3 regions of the Paenibacillus stellifer genome follow, and region 3 is predicted to be linked to each of the others. Evidence: predicted binding sites of a transcription regulator. Region 3 holds the regulator's gene; each other region holds the start of a gene.

Region 1 (4,291 bases), 220 kb from region 3:
TAAGAACGCTGATCAGGGTATCGAGCGCGCTGCTCAAATCGTTGAATTCGGAGGCATGGGCCACAGTTCGGCTATCCACTCGAACAACGAAGAAGTTATCATGAAGTTCTCCAACCGTCTGCAGACCGGACGTATTCTCGTCAATTCGCCTTCCACGCATGGCGCTATCGGCGACATTTACAACACGAACATCCCTTCGCTGACTCTGGGCTGCGGATCCTACGGCCGCAACTCGGTATCGCAGAACGTTACCGCAATCAACTTGATCAACGTGAAAAGGGTGAATCGTCGTACCGTGAACATGCAATGGTTTAAAGTACCGGATAAGATTTACTTCGAAAAAGGCGCTACTCAATACCTGGCCAAAATGCCTGACATCACTCGCGTTGCAATTATTACCGACCCGATGATGGTTAAACTGGGCTATGTGGAAAGAGTTGAGCACTACCTGCGTCAACGTCAGACTCCTGTAGCCATTGAAGTGTTCTCGGAAGTTGAACCGGATCCGTCGACAACTACAGTTGAAAAAGGTACCGCTATGATGAACAGATTCCAACCGGACTGCATCATCGCACTGGGCGGCGGTTCCCCAATGGATGCTGCGAAAGGCATGTGGCTGTTCTACGAACATCCGGATGCAGACTTCCAAGGCCTGAAACAGAAATTCATGGATATCCGCAAGCGCGTATACAAATTCCCTAAACTGGGCAACAAAGCGAAATTCGTTGCTATCCCGACCACTTCGGGTACTGGTTCGGAAGTTACTTCCTTCGCGGTTATCACTGACAAAACAACTGGCAACAACACGAAATACCCGCTGGCCGATTATGAGCTGACTCCAGACGTAGCCATCATCGATCCGGAATTCGTATACAGCCTGCCGAAGACTGCCGTAGCTGATACCGGTATGGACGTTCTGACGCATGCGATTGAAGCTTATGTTTCCGTAATGGCGAGCGATTATACCGATGGTCTGGCTATCAAAGCTATCCAACTGGTATTCCAATACCTGGAGAAATCCGCTCTGACCGGCGACAAACTTGCCCGCGAAAAAATGCACAATGCATCGACGCTGGCTGGTATGGCATTCGCGAACGCATTCCTGGGCATCAACCACAGCTTGGCGCATAAATGGGGCGGTCAGTATCACACTGCTCATGGACGCACCAACGCCATCCTGATGCCGCACGTTATCCGTTACAATGCGAAGAAGCCTTCGAAGTTCGCTTCGTTCCCGAAATATTCGCACTTCGTAGCCGACGAGCGCTATGCCGAAATCGCCCGCATTCTGGGACTGCCGGCTCGCACGACGGAAGAAGGCGTAACCAGCCTGATCAACGCGATCCGCGAAATGAACAAGAAGCTGGGTATCGAAGAATCCTTCCAAGCCCTGGGCTTCGATCCGAAGGACTTCGAATCCCGTGTTGATTACCTGGCAGACCGTGCATTTGAAGACCAATGTACAACTGCCAATCCGAAGCTGCCGCTCGTTAGCGAACTGGCCGACGTATACCGCAACGCATTCTACGGCAAATTCGACAACTAATTTTTAGAGAATATTATATGAAGAAACAGTGCCCGGATTGTCAGGTTAAGCGCCAGAATCCGGGCGCTTCATTGGAAAAATCTGGGACATAAATAAAGTGATAAATATCACTAAATAGGCTCGTAAAGGTGATATTTATCACAGTTTTCTTTTGGAAAGTAAACTAAGATGTTTATATAAGGTCCCAGTTATAAGAATTGCAAATGTGAAATATGTTACAAACAATAGCTTGGGATCACGAGACACGGGATTAACCTTCAAGCCCGCGATCTCTACAAATCATATAAATATATGGAGGGATTAGCATGTCGGTGATTGAAAAAGAAGTACAAGACGTAAAGTCGGGATGGCGCGGGTTTGTAAGTGGCAAATGGGCCAAGAAAGTTAACGTCAACGATTTTATCTCCAAGAACATCAAGCCGTACGAAGGCAATGAATCGTTCCTCGTTGGTCCGACCAACAACACGACAGAATTGTGGAAGATTGTCTCCCAACTGAGCAAGGAAGAGAGAGACAGAGGCGGCGTTTGGGATATTGACCTGAACACGGTCTCCACTATCACTTCCCATAAACCTGGCTATATCGACAAGGATAAGGAACAAATCGTTGGTGTTCAAACCGATGCTCCTTTCAGACGTTCCATCCAGCCGTTCGGCGGCATCAAGATGATGATCGATGCCACTAAAGCTTATGGCTTCGAGCTCCCGAACAGCATTGTTGAAATGTTCACGAATATCCGCAAAACGCATAACCAAGGCGTGTTTGATGCATATACACCTGAAATGAGAGCTGTGCGTAAATCCGGCGTTATCACAGGTCTTCCGGACGCTTATGGCCGTGGCCGCATCATCGGCGACTATCGCCGTGTTGCTCTGTACGGTATTGATTTCCTGGCCAAAACCAAGAAACAAGAACTGGCTGAGCTTGAAGTGAATTCCCTGACTGAAGACGTCATTCGTCTTCGTGAAGAACTGTCCGAACAAATTCGCGCTCTGGGCGAACTGAAAGAAATGGCTGCTGCTCACGGATTCGACATTTCCAAGCCGGCTAACAATGCTAAGGAAGCTTTCCAGTGGGTATACTTCGGCTACCTGGCTGCAATCAAGGAACAGAACGGTGCTGCTATGTCCCTGGGACGTGTATCTTCCTTCCTCGACATCTATGTGCAACGCGATATGGAAGAAGGTACTCTGACGGAAGAACAAGCACAAGAACTTGTTGACCATTTCGTCATGAAGCTGCGTATCGTTAAATTCCTGCGTACTCCTGACTACAACGAACTGTTCTCCGGAGACCCTACTTGGGTAACGGAATCCATCGGCGGTATGTCTGAAGACGGAACAACTCGTGTAACTAAGAACAGCTTCCGTTTCCTGCACACCCTGTACAACCTGGGACCAGCACCAGAACCAAACCTGACTGTTCTGTGGTCTGAAAGACTGCCTGAAGCATTCAAGAAGTTCTGCGCCAAGGTATCCATCGAAACAAGTGCTATTCAGTACGAAAATGACGATCTGATGCGTCCGTTCTGGGGCGAAGATTACGCGATCGCTTGCTGCGTATCCCCAATGCGTATTGGTAAGCAAATGCAGTTCTTCGGAGCCCGTGCCAACCTGGCAAAAGCTCTGCTGTATGCAATCAACGGTGGTGTGGATGAGAAATCCGGCGTACAAGTCGGACCGGAATTCCCGCGTATCACTTCCGAGTATCTGGATTACGAAGAAGTCATGAAACGCTTCAAACCGATGATGGAATGGCTTGCCAAGACTTATGTCAATGCGCTGAACGTCATCCACTACATGCATGACAAGTATTCCTACGAACGGATTGAAATGGCGCTTCATGACCGTGACATCCTGCGTACGATGGCTTGCGGTATCGCTGGTCTGTCTGTTGCCACTGACTCCTTGAGCGCAATCAAGTATGCGAAGGTTAAGCCTATCCGCAACGAACAAGGCATTGCTGTTGATTTCGAAATCGAAGGCGAATTCCCAATGTACGGCAACAACGATGATGCTGTTGACAGCATCGCAGTTGAACTGGTTGAAACCTTCATGACCATGATCCGCAAGAATAAAACTTATCGTGATGCAATGCCGACTCAATCGGTACTGACTATCACTTCGAACGTTGTATACGGCAAGAAGACTGGTACTACTCCTGATGGCCGTAAGAAAGGCGAACCGTTCGCACCTGGCGCTAACCCGATGCATGGACGCGACAAGAAAGGCGCACTGGCTTCCCTGAGCTCCGTAGCCAAACTGCCTTACGCTGACAGCCAAGATGGTATCTCCAATACGTTCTCCATTGTGCCTAAGGCTCTGGGTAAAGACGAAGAATCCCGTAAATCCAACCTGGTGTCCATGATGGATGGTTACTTCCACAATAACGCTCAGCATCTGAACGTTAACGTATTTAACCGTGAACAGCTTCTGGATGCTATGGAACATCCGGAGAACTACCCTCAGCTGACTGTACGTGTATCCGGTTATGCGGTTAACTTCATCAAGCTGACTCGCGAACAACAGATGGACGTTATCAGCCGTACGTTCCATGGTTCGATGTAAGTAAACTATTCAATACAATTCTTAAAATGCAGTGAATGACAAGGTGATACCGCCCTTGATCCAAGGGCGGTAAAATCTTGTATCAAGAACGTTAAAATTTTAAATAATTAAGTTGCAGTCAGTCGAGCGGAAAGGATGACCTCATATGCTGAAAGGCCATATCCATTCTCTGGAAACT
Region 2 (4,291 bases), 1.8 Mb from region 3:
ACCAGTCTCCCCACTGGGCGGTCCGGTTCCGGTGAACGTCGATCACGACCACCTTGGCCCCTTTCTTCCGCGCCTGCTCGGCGAGTACAACCTGATGCATGTTGGTGCTGACGATATTGCCGCCCCATACGAGGATCAGATCGGCATTCACGATGTCCTCGGGACTCGTTCCGCCGCCGAAGCCCATCGTATATTTCCAGCCCGCACTTCCGGCGGAGTTGCAGATCGTCTGCTCCAGCCGGCTTGCTCCGAGCGCGTTGAAGAAACGCCGGTCCATGCCTTCAACACTGAGTATGCCCATATTGCCGTAGAAGCTGTAGGGCAGAATGCTCTCCGGCCCGTATTCCTCCGACAGCCGGGAGAAGGTTCCGGCGATTTCGGCGATCGCCTCATCCCAGGAGACCGGCTCGAAACGGCCTTCTCCCTTAGGACCTACCCGGCGCATAGGCGTTGTCAGCCGCTCCGGGTGATGGACGCGCTCCGCCATGTGCCGTACCTTGTTGCAGATGGCTCCCCGGGTTACCGGATGCTCCGGATTCCCTGTTACCTTTACGATTTTGCCGTCTTTCTTATGAACAAGAAGTCCGCAAGTGTCGGGACAATCCAGCGGGCACACCGCCGGGAATACGCCGTTCTTCACTTCTCTCATGCTTGCAGTCCTCCATATGCGGTCAGTCTGTGTTTGTTACTATTTTATAGTCGCATATTTTCAAAGAAAAGACCAAACCCTTTTAGAGACTCATGATTCGCAGGATAACGCGCAGGGTAATAACAAGCATGAAATACTCCCTATTTTCCCGCCGCACCTCTTGACGGTTTCGTTCCCCCGGGCCGCCAATGATGACGGCGTTTTTTTTGTCTCATCACGCTCTATCTGCATACTATCCATCCATTCAGTTCTACGAAGATGTATTTGATGCAAAGTTATTAGTAAAAGGTAGGAAGTTGGCTTATTTTGATTTGAACGGATTATGGCTTGCGTTAAATGTGGAAGAAGGTATTCCACGTAAAGCTCGAAGTATTAGGCGTAAATGTTCTCCCAGGTCGTATAAGGGATGAGAAGGATAAAAGGTCCATTTATTTCACTGATCCTGATGGGCATAAATTTGAATTTCATACGGGTACGCTTCAGGATAGGCTTTCATATGACAAAGACGATAAAGCACATATGATTTTTTATGACTATTAAATCAACTCATTTCCCCCGAGTGCTATAAGTTAGCTTAAGATCTATTTTCATAAAAAAAGAGTACCACTCCGTTTGGAGCCGTACCCTTCGTAATTGCTATTCGGAACATGCGGAGCAGATGACCTTAAGCGTGCTTCTTCACGCCGGCAGCCGCGCTGTCGATCGACTGAACTGCGGCAGGAGTCTTGCGCAGATAGGCGTTGAAGTAGGCGCCAGCCACGAACAGAGCGCCGCCCACCAGATTGCCGAGCCATACCGGAGCGAAATTGCCGAAGTATTCGCCCCAGCTGAAATGGCCTTCGAAGATGGCGGCCGGAATCAGGAACATATTAGCCACAACGTGCTGGAATCCGATGGCAACGAACGCCATGGTCGGGAACCAGATGCCGAGGATTTTGCCGCTGAAGTTGTCGGCGCCGTAGGACAGCCATACCGCCAAAGCTACGAGCCAGTTACAGCCGATACCCGATACGAACGCCTGCAGGAAGGTGGCATCCAGCTTGTGCTGCGCCAGGTCTACGAGTTTATCAAGATAGACGCCGTCGGCCGTCAGACCGACGACATGGCCGAAGAAGTAGGCGACGAACAAAGCCCCCACAAAGTTGCTGATCGTAATAAGCACGAGATTCTTGATCGTTTCGGCGAAGGTAATCTTCTTGGACATAAAAGCGAGCGGGACGGCCATCATATTGCCGGTCAGCAGCTCGCCGCCCGCCAGCAGCACGAGAATCAGGCCAACCGGGAACAAGGCCGCTCCGATAAAGGACGCGATCGAACCCCATTCCTTCGGCGCGCTGGCAATGACGCGAATATCAAGCAAATATCCGAGAGCGATGAACGCTCCTCCCAGAAAGCCGAGAATGAGCACGGCGAGCAGAGGGTTGTGAGCCTTCTTGATTCCGTTCTCCACCGTCACTTCGGCTATTTGCTGTGGTTTGTTATAAGCCATGGTTTCTGTCTCCTTCACAAAATACTTTAAATTTTTTCTATTAACCCTACTGCCTCATTTTATCGCGTTACTACGGACAATAACGTGACAAATATCACTCATGGAAAGAGGCTAGTGAATTTTTTCACCCAGTTTGCAAACTTTTCACCTCTTCCTTAAAATGTAAAATTATAATATTTAATACGCTGCGGCCTCCGCTAATTTTCCGGGTCTAGGCTGGATAGCATCACCAAAGAGCGGCAGTCCCTATAACGACAAAAAACCGGGGCCTTCCGGCCCCGGTTCTCCAGTCTTGCGTTGTATTCCGCTTCAATATATCCCTTCGAAACTCATGCCTCACCGGCAGGGAACGTTCTCCCGCAGTGACGCTGCGCTTGTACCGTCGTTACGCTTGTACCGTCTCTTTCACCGCCGTCTTCGGCAGCGCCTGAAGGCCTGCCGTATTCAGGAAGTTCCACGGCTTGTTGTAATGCGGCTGGAAGAAGAAATCGACGAATGCCAGCTGATCGACCGTCATTTGGTTCTGAATGCATACCGAAATCGTGTTGATCGACTGCGTCAGATCCGCCTTCGACATGATCTGGGCGCCGAGAATGCGGCGGGTTGCGCGCTCGTAGACGACTTTGAGCAGCACTTCTTCAAATGTAGGCATAAACTCCGGACGGTAGTTATCCTTCACCAGCACCGCTTCGGCATCAATGCCTTCGTGAAGCGCAGCAGCTTCGGTCAATCCGGTGCCGGCAATGTTGTCTTCATAAATCTTGATGCCCGAAGTGCCCTGCGTTCCCATATACGGGATACTCTGGCTGACCAGGTTGCGGGCGATCAGAGTTCCCATGCGGACCGCGTTGGTAGCGAGCGGAATGTAGGCTTTCTTGCCGGTCGGGTTGTAGTGGATGGCGCAGCTGTCGCCTGCCGCAAATACGTCCGCAGCGCTGGTGCGCATATAGTTGTCGACGATGATCGCTCCATTGGCCAGCATGTCGACCTGACCCTTCAGCAGCTCGGTGTTCGGACGGAAGCCGATGCAGAGAATGACGAGGTCGGCCTTGTATTCGCCTTTATCGGTCACTACGGTCGTCACTTTGCCGTCCTCTCCCTTGAAGGAGCTGACCTTTTCCCCAAGTGCCAGATCAATGCCGTGATCCTTCAGGGACTGTTCAATCGGTGCCGTAAACTCGGGATCCAGGTATTTGCTCAGAATCCGGTCTTCCGCATCAATCAGCGTCACTTCCTTGCCGTTCTGCTGGAACGCTTCAACCAGCTCGATTCCGATATAACCGGCGCCGACCACGGTGATGCGTTTGGCCTGCTCGGCTTTCTCGATGATCGTGTTCGAATGGCGATAGTTTTTGGACAATACGATATTTTCAAGCTCCATGCCCTCAAGCTTCGGAACGATCGGCCATGATCCCGTAGTGACAATCAGCTTGTCGTACGAATCGCCGAATTCCTCTCCGGTCTTCAGATTGCGGGCACGCAGCGTTTTGCTCTTGGTATCAACGGAGGTGACTTCATGCAGCATGTTCGTCTTGACTCCCAGTTCCGCCAGCTTCTCCGGCGAAGAATAGAACAGGCCTTGGGGGTCTTTTACCACTCCTCCCACATACAGCGCAATGCCGCAGGAGAGAAAAGAGATATTGTCGTTCCGTTCGTATACAGTAATTTCAGCATCCGGGTAGAGCTGGGCGGTATTCACGATGGCGGCGGTTCCTGCATGGGTGCAACCTATAACAACGACTTTCATGATTTCTTCCTCCTCCAAAATGGATATTTCAATATTTATGTGATTTATTTCACTTTATATAGTCATTATATTGTGATTTATATCACATTTCAACCCTTTTGCACCCGAGTTAACCCAATATTCACAATTTTAAATTTTAAGTGACATTCTTGGCAAAAGTGATTCATCGCTGCAAAACGGTGCGCACCGCTTCCTTTACCGGTTGTTTCGGCCGATTTATCCTTATCTTTCCCGCCAGAGAACGGCTTATGTCCGTCAGAATCAGGGAATAAAGGCCGGCCCGGAAACGCTAAAAACCCGATTCCAGAGGAACCGGGGGAAGTACTTGAGCGATATGAGTGCTGAGCAGCGCTATTTAAGCCAGGCCGGTCAGCACCCCGTCCTCATCGATCCGCAGCTCTTCGGC
Region 3 (4,291 bases):
GAGCTGAATCTCGGGGGCCGGGGCGGCGATTTCTGGGAGACGGTTGCCAGCGATACCGATTCATGCCTGGGAAGATCCTGTCCGTGGTTCCGCAAATGCTACTATCACCGGGCGAAGCATGAGGCGGGCAATGCGGATGTCGTCATCACGAATCATTCGAAGCTGTTCGCCGACGTGAGGGCCGGACATCAGCTTCTGCCAGCCTATGAATACCTGGTCATCGACGAAGCCCATCAGCTGGAGGAAGTCGCCGGGAAGCATCTGGGCATGAGCATGAAGCATTTCACAGTTTCCCACACGCTGAACCGGCTGTATAAGGACAGCAGGACCGGCCAGCTGCCGGCGCTGCGCCATGTGCTGCAGAGCTCCGGAAGCGAGCAGGCGGCGGAATGGAGCTCGATCATCGACCGGATGTATCCGGACCTTCTGACTATCAAGGAATCGTGGGAACTCCTGAGCGAGAAGCTGTTCACGCTGATCCCGGAGCGCGCCGACGCAGGGGGCGAAGCCGGTCAGCTCGTTCATCGCCTGCTGCCTTCCCGCAAGCCAACAGGCTGGGAGGAGCTTGCCGCGCTGGAGCAGACACTCCACAGCTCTCTGAGCGACGTGATCCGCAAGGGCGAGGGGATGCTCACGGAGATGCGGGAACAGGAGAGCCAGTCCTCTTCGGACAGCCTGGTGACCGATATCGGCGGACTCTTAAAGGATTTGGCCGAAATCCGGGAGCAGGTGCGGTTTTTTATGGGAATGAACGACGAGAATGTAGTATATTGGCTTGAGGCGAACGGAAATTACCGCAACAAATCGCTGCATCTGTATGCCGTGCCGGTAGATGTCAGCGCTCAGCTGAAGGACCTGTTCTTCGACAAGAAAAAAAGCGCGGTGCTCACCTCGGCGACGCTCTCCGTCGACAAGTCGTTCCAGTACATGATCGACAGCCTCGGACTCAACGAAGCCCAGGAGCAGGAACGGCTCAAGACCGTGCAGCTGCCTTCTCCGTTCAAGTACAGGGATCAGGCGCTGCTGGTCATTCCAAGGGACTTCCCGAGCGTGAAGGGGACCGTGGGCGACGCCAAATTCGTCGATATGCTTGTCCAGTCGCTGGCGGAAGCCGCCGTGACGACGCAGGGAAGGATGCTGGTGCTGTTCACGTCCTACAAAATGCTTCGCCAGGTGTATGAGCCGCTCAAGGAAGCTCTTGCAGCCCAGGATATTTCCGTGCTCGGACAGGGCGTGGAGGGCGGCAGCCGGAGCAAGCTTCTGAGAAGGTTTCAGGAGAAAGCTGCTTCCGTCCTGCTGGGAACGAGCAGCTTCTGGGAAGGCGTCGACATACCGGGCGATGCGTTGACCTGCCTGGCGATTGTCAGGCTGCCGTTTCAGCCCCCGAGCCATCCGCTAGCGGAGGCCAAGGCCGAGCTGCTTCAAGCCCAGAAGAAGAATCCGTTCATGAAGCTCTCCGTGCCTCAAGCGGTGATCCGCTTCAAGCAGGGCTTTGGCCGGCTTGTCCGGACCGCGCAGGACAGGGGGATCGTCATCGTATATGATACCAGGGTCATCGAGTCTTATTACGGCAAATACTTCCTGTATTCGCTCCCGGGTCCCAAAATGGAGCATATGACGACCAAACAGATGGTCCCGCGCATCGCAGAATGGCTTCATCAGGACGGTGTATCCTAATAACCTGCGGAAGCTGAGTGACGGATCGTAGTTCTTAGTCGTCCTGAAGTCAGACCGGCTGGTCATGGCTGATATTATTACGATTAACCCTATTTCCGGGAATGTCTTCTGTTCATGTAATTGCAGCAGATCCCGTATATTTAAAGTGTCCCGTCAGGGATGCAAGCGGTCCTTGTCACCCAAAACCCGCCGAAGCTTCGTCTGCCTTCGTCCAATCGCCATTTGAACGGAGGTCCTGAACGAGGTGCAGGTGGCCCTGCGGGCTCTTGACGTAATAGCCTAAGGCTGGACTTTGAGAGGTTTTGGGATGAAAGGCACCGATATCGATTAGGAGGAGAACTCATGAAATCGGACAAAATATCAGAGGCCGTTGTACGCAGGCTGCCTGTATACCTGCGCTTTCTGAACGACCTGCACCGGCGCGAAATCTCCACAGTCTCTTCTCAGGAATTGGGCCAGCGTCTGGATTTGAACCCTGCCCAGATTCGCAAGGATCTTGCCTATTTCGGAGATTTCGGAAGAAAAGGCATCGGTTATGATGTAGCTTATCTGATCGAGAAAATCCGTCATATTCTCAAGCTGGACCAGCCGATCAATGTTGCTCTGGTCGGAGCCGGTAACCTCGGCCACGCGCTGTCCAACTATAACGCCTATTTGAAAGACACGATGAAAATTACGGCTGTCTTCGATTCCTACCCGCCGAAGGTCGGAACCAAAATCAATACGCTGACCGTGCAGCCGATGGAAGAGCTGTCCAAGACCGTACGCGAACAGGGCATCCGGATTGGCATCATTACCGTGCCGGACCAGGAAGCGCAGAATGTGGCCAATATACTGATTGAATCAGGTATCGAAGCCATCCTTAATTTCGCTCCGGTCATCCTGAAGACCCCGCAAGAGGTTCGTGTGCACGCAGCCGATTTTACAACAGATCTGCAGAGCCTTGCCTATTATCTGCATGACGGAAAGGACGAAGAACAGGATGAGCGATAAGTGGATCGTCCGCGGCGGCAAATTTGTCGTGCCCGGAGATGATAAGCCCGCCGTGATTGGCGGAGATATGATCGTGGAGAATGGGGTAATCACATACATAGGAGAAGCATTGAATGCTGTTCCCGAGGGCGTGGAGACATTCGATGGCAGCCGGCTGCTGTTCATGCCCGGCTTGGTCAATACACATGGTCATGCGGCGATGTCGCTGCTTCGCGGTTATGGGGACGACCTCGCACTGCAAATCTGGCTGCAGGAGAAAATGTGGCCAATGGAAGCGAAATTCACCGGAGATGACGTCTACTGGGGAAGCGCGCTGTCCGTACTGGAAATGCTGAAAGGCGGCACGACCACCTTCCTTGATATGTACGATCATATGGACCGGGTGGCCGAGGTGGCGGAGAAATCCGGCATTCGCGCCGTGCTGATGCGCGGCGTCATTGGACTGTGCCCGGAAGAGGTGCAGCGTCAGAAGCTGGCGGAAGCCGTTGCCTTTGCCAAAGATTATCACGGAAGCGCAGGGGGACGGATTACAGCGATGATATCGCCGCACTCCCCGTATACTTGTCCGCCTGATTTCTTCGAGAAATTCGTTCAGGCCGCGCATGATTTGGACCTTCCTCTGCATACCCACATGTCGGAGACCCGCCGTGAAGTGGAGCAGAATGAGGCGGATTTCGGGCTGCGTCCCGTCGCTCATCTGGAGAAGCTCGGCATGTTCACCCGGCCGTCACTGGTGGCGCATGGGGTGCATCTGAATGACGAGGAGATTGAAATTCTGGCCCGTTATCAGGTCGGCGTCTCCCACAATCCGGGAAGCAATCTGAAACTGGCGAGTGGAGTCGCGCGGGTTCCCGAGCTCCTTAAGGCGGGCGTTACGGTTTCCTTGGGAACGGACGGTCCAGCGAGCAACAATAATCTGGATATGTTCGAGGAAATGCGTCTGGCTGCCTTGATTCATAAAGGGGTCTCCGGCGATCCGACGGCTGTGCCTGCGAGTGAAGCTCTGCGTATGGCTACAGAGTATGGAGCGAAGTCTATCTTCCTGGATCAGATAGGCAAGCTTGCGCCCGGAATGAAGGCGGATTTTATCGCCCTGGATATTGACCAGCCGCATCTGCTGCCGCATACGGATCTGGTATCACATGCCGTATACTCGGCAAGCGCCAAGGACGTCGAGCATGTATGGGTAGATGGCAAGCAGGTTGTGAAGCACGGCCTCTGCCTGACGCTGGATGAGGAAGAAGTCCGCCGCAAGGCGCAGGAAGCATTTGAGGGACTGCTCAAAAGGTAGCCTGTGCTTGTCTATGCCTGTCTGGTAACGACGGGAACCTAAACCTCACAGAAGGAGAACAGCAAGTTGAGAACTAGGAGAAAATGGATTCTGTACGGGATCTTTCTGGCCGTGCTCTTTCTGTTCGCCCTCTATCAATTCTTCGCCTACGTACTGAGGGATCAATGGAATGAGCGTAGCGCGGCCGAAGCTGCCGCAGACAGCGCAGCGGGGCTGACAGAGATTGATAGTGTCCGGAAATCGGTGTGGGACGCGAACTCCATCTACTGGGTCGTCAGCGGCAAGAATGCATCCGGAACGGATATGATGGTCTGGGTGCGTTTCACAGAG

Evidence for each region. The regulator Rex, encoded in region 3, represses fermentation and respiration genes when NADH is low (regulators of the CRP and FNR family bind a similar motif). The targets are predictions, from matches to a motif close to TTGTGAAATATTTCACAA.
Region 1: the regulator Rex is predicted to act here: its motif matches at 1,750-1,767, upstream of pflB (formate C-acetyltransferase).
Region 2: the regulator Rex is predicted to act here: its motif matches at 2,251-2,268, upstream of PSTEL_RS24505 (formate/nitrite transporter family protein).

What each region holds. Positions count from the first base shown of each region.
Region 1 is NZ_CP009286.1:3,818,109-3,822,399, reverse strand. It holds gene adhE (bifunctional acetaldehyde-CoA/alcohol dehydrogenase) at 1-1,546, shown strand, start outside; gene pflB (formate C-acetyltransferase) at 1,852-4,113, shown strand; gene pflA (pyruvate formate-lyase-activating protein) at 4,259-4,291, shown strand, end outside.
Region 2 is NZ_CP009286.1:5,346,299-5,350,589, forward strand. It holds gene PSTEL_RS24495 (molybdopterin-containing oxidoreductase family protein) at 1-649, opposite strand, end outside; partial or broken gene PSTEL_RS24500 (VOC family protein) at 838-1,189, shown strand; gene PSTEL_RS24505 (formate/nitrite transporter family protein) at 1,314-2,138, opposite strand; gene PSTEL_RS24510 (FAD-dependent oxidoreductase) at 2,524-3,885, opposite strand; gene PSTEL_RS24515 (formate--tetrahydrofolate ligase) at 4,241-4,291, opposite strand, start outside.
Region 3 is NZ_CP009286.1:3,596,086-3,600,376, reverse strand. It holds gene dinG (ATP-dependent DNA helicase DinG) at 1-1,677, shown strand, start outside; gene PSTEL_RS16610 (redox-sensing transcriptional repressor Rex) at 2,020-2,670, shown strand; gene PSTEL_RS16605 (amidohydrolase) at 2,660-3,961, shown strand; gene PSTEL_RS16600 (cell wall elongation regulator TseB-like domain-containing protein) at 4,028-4,291, shown strand, end outside.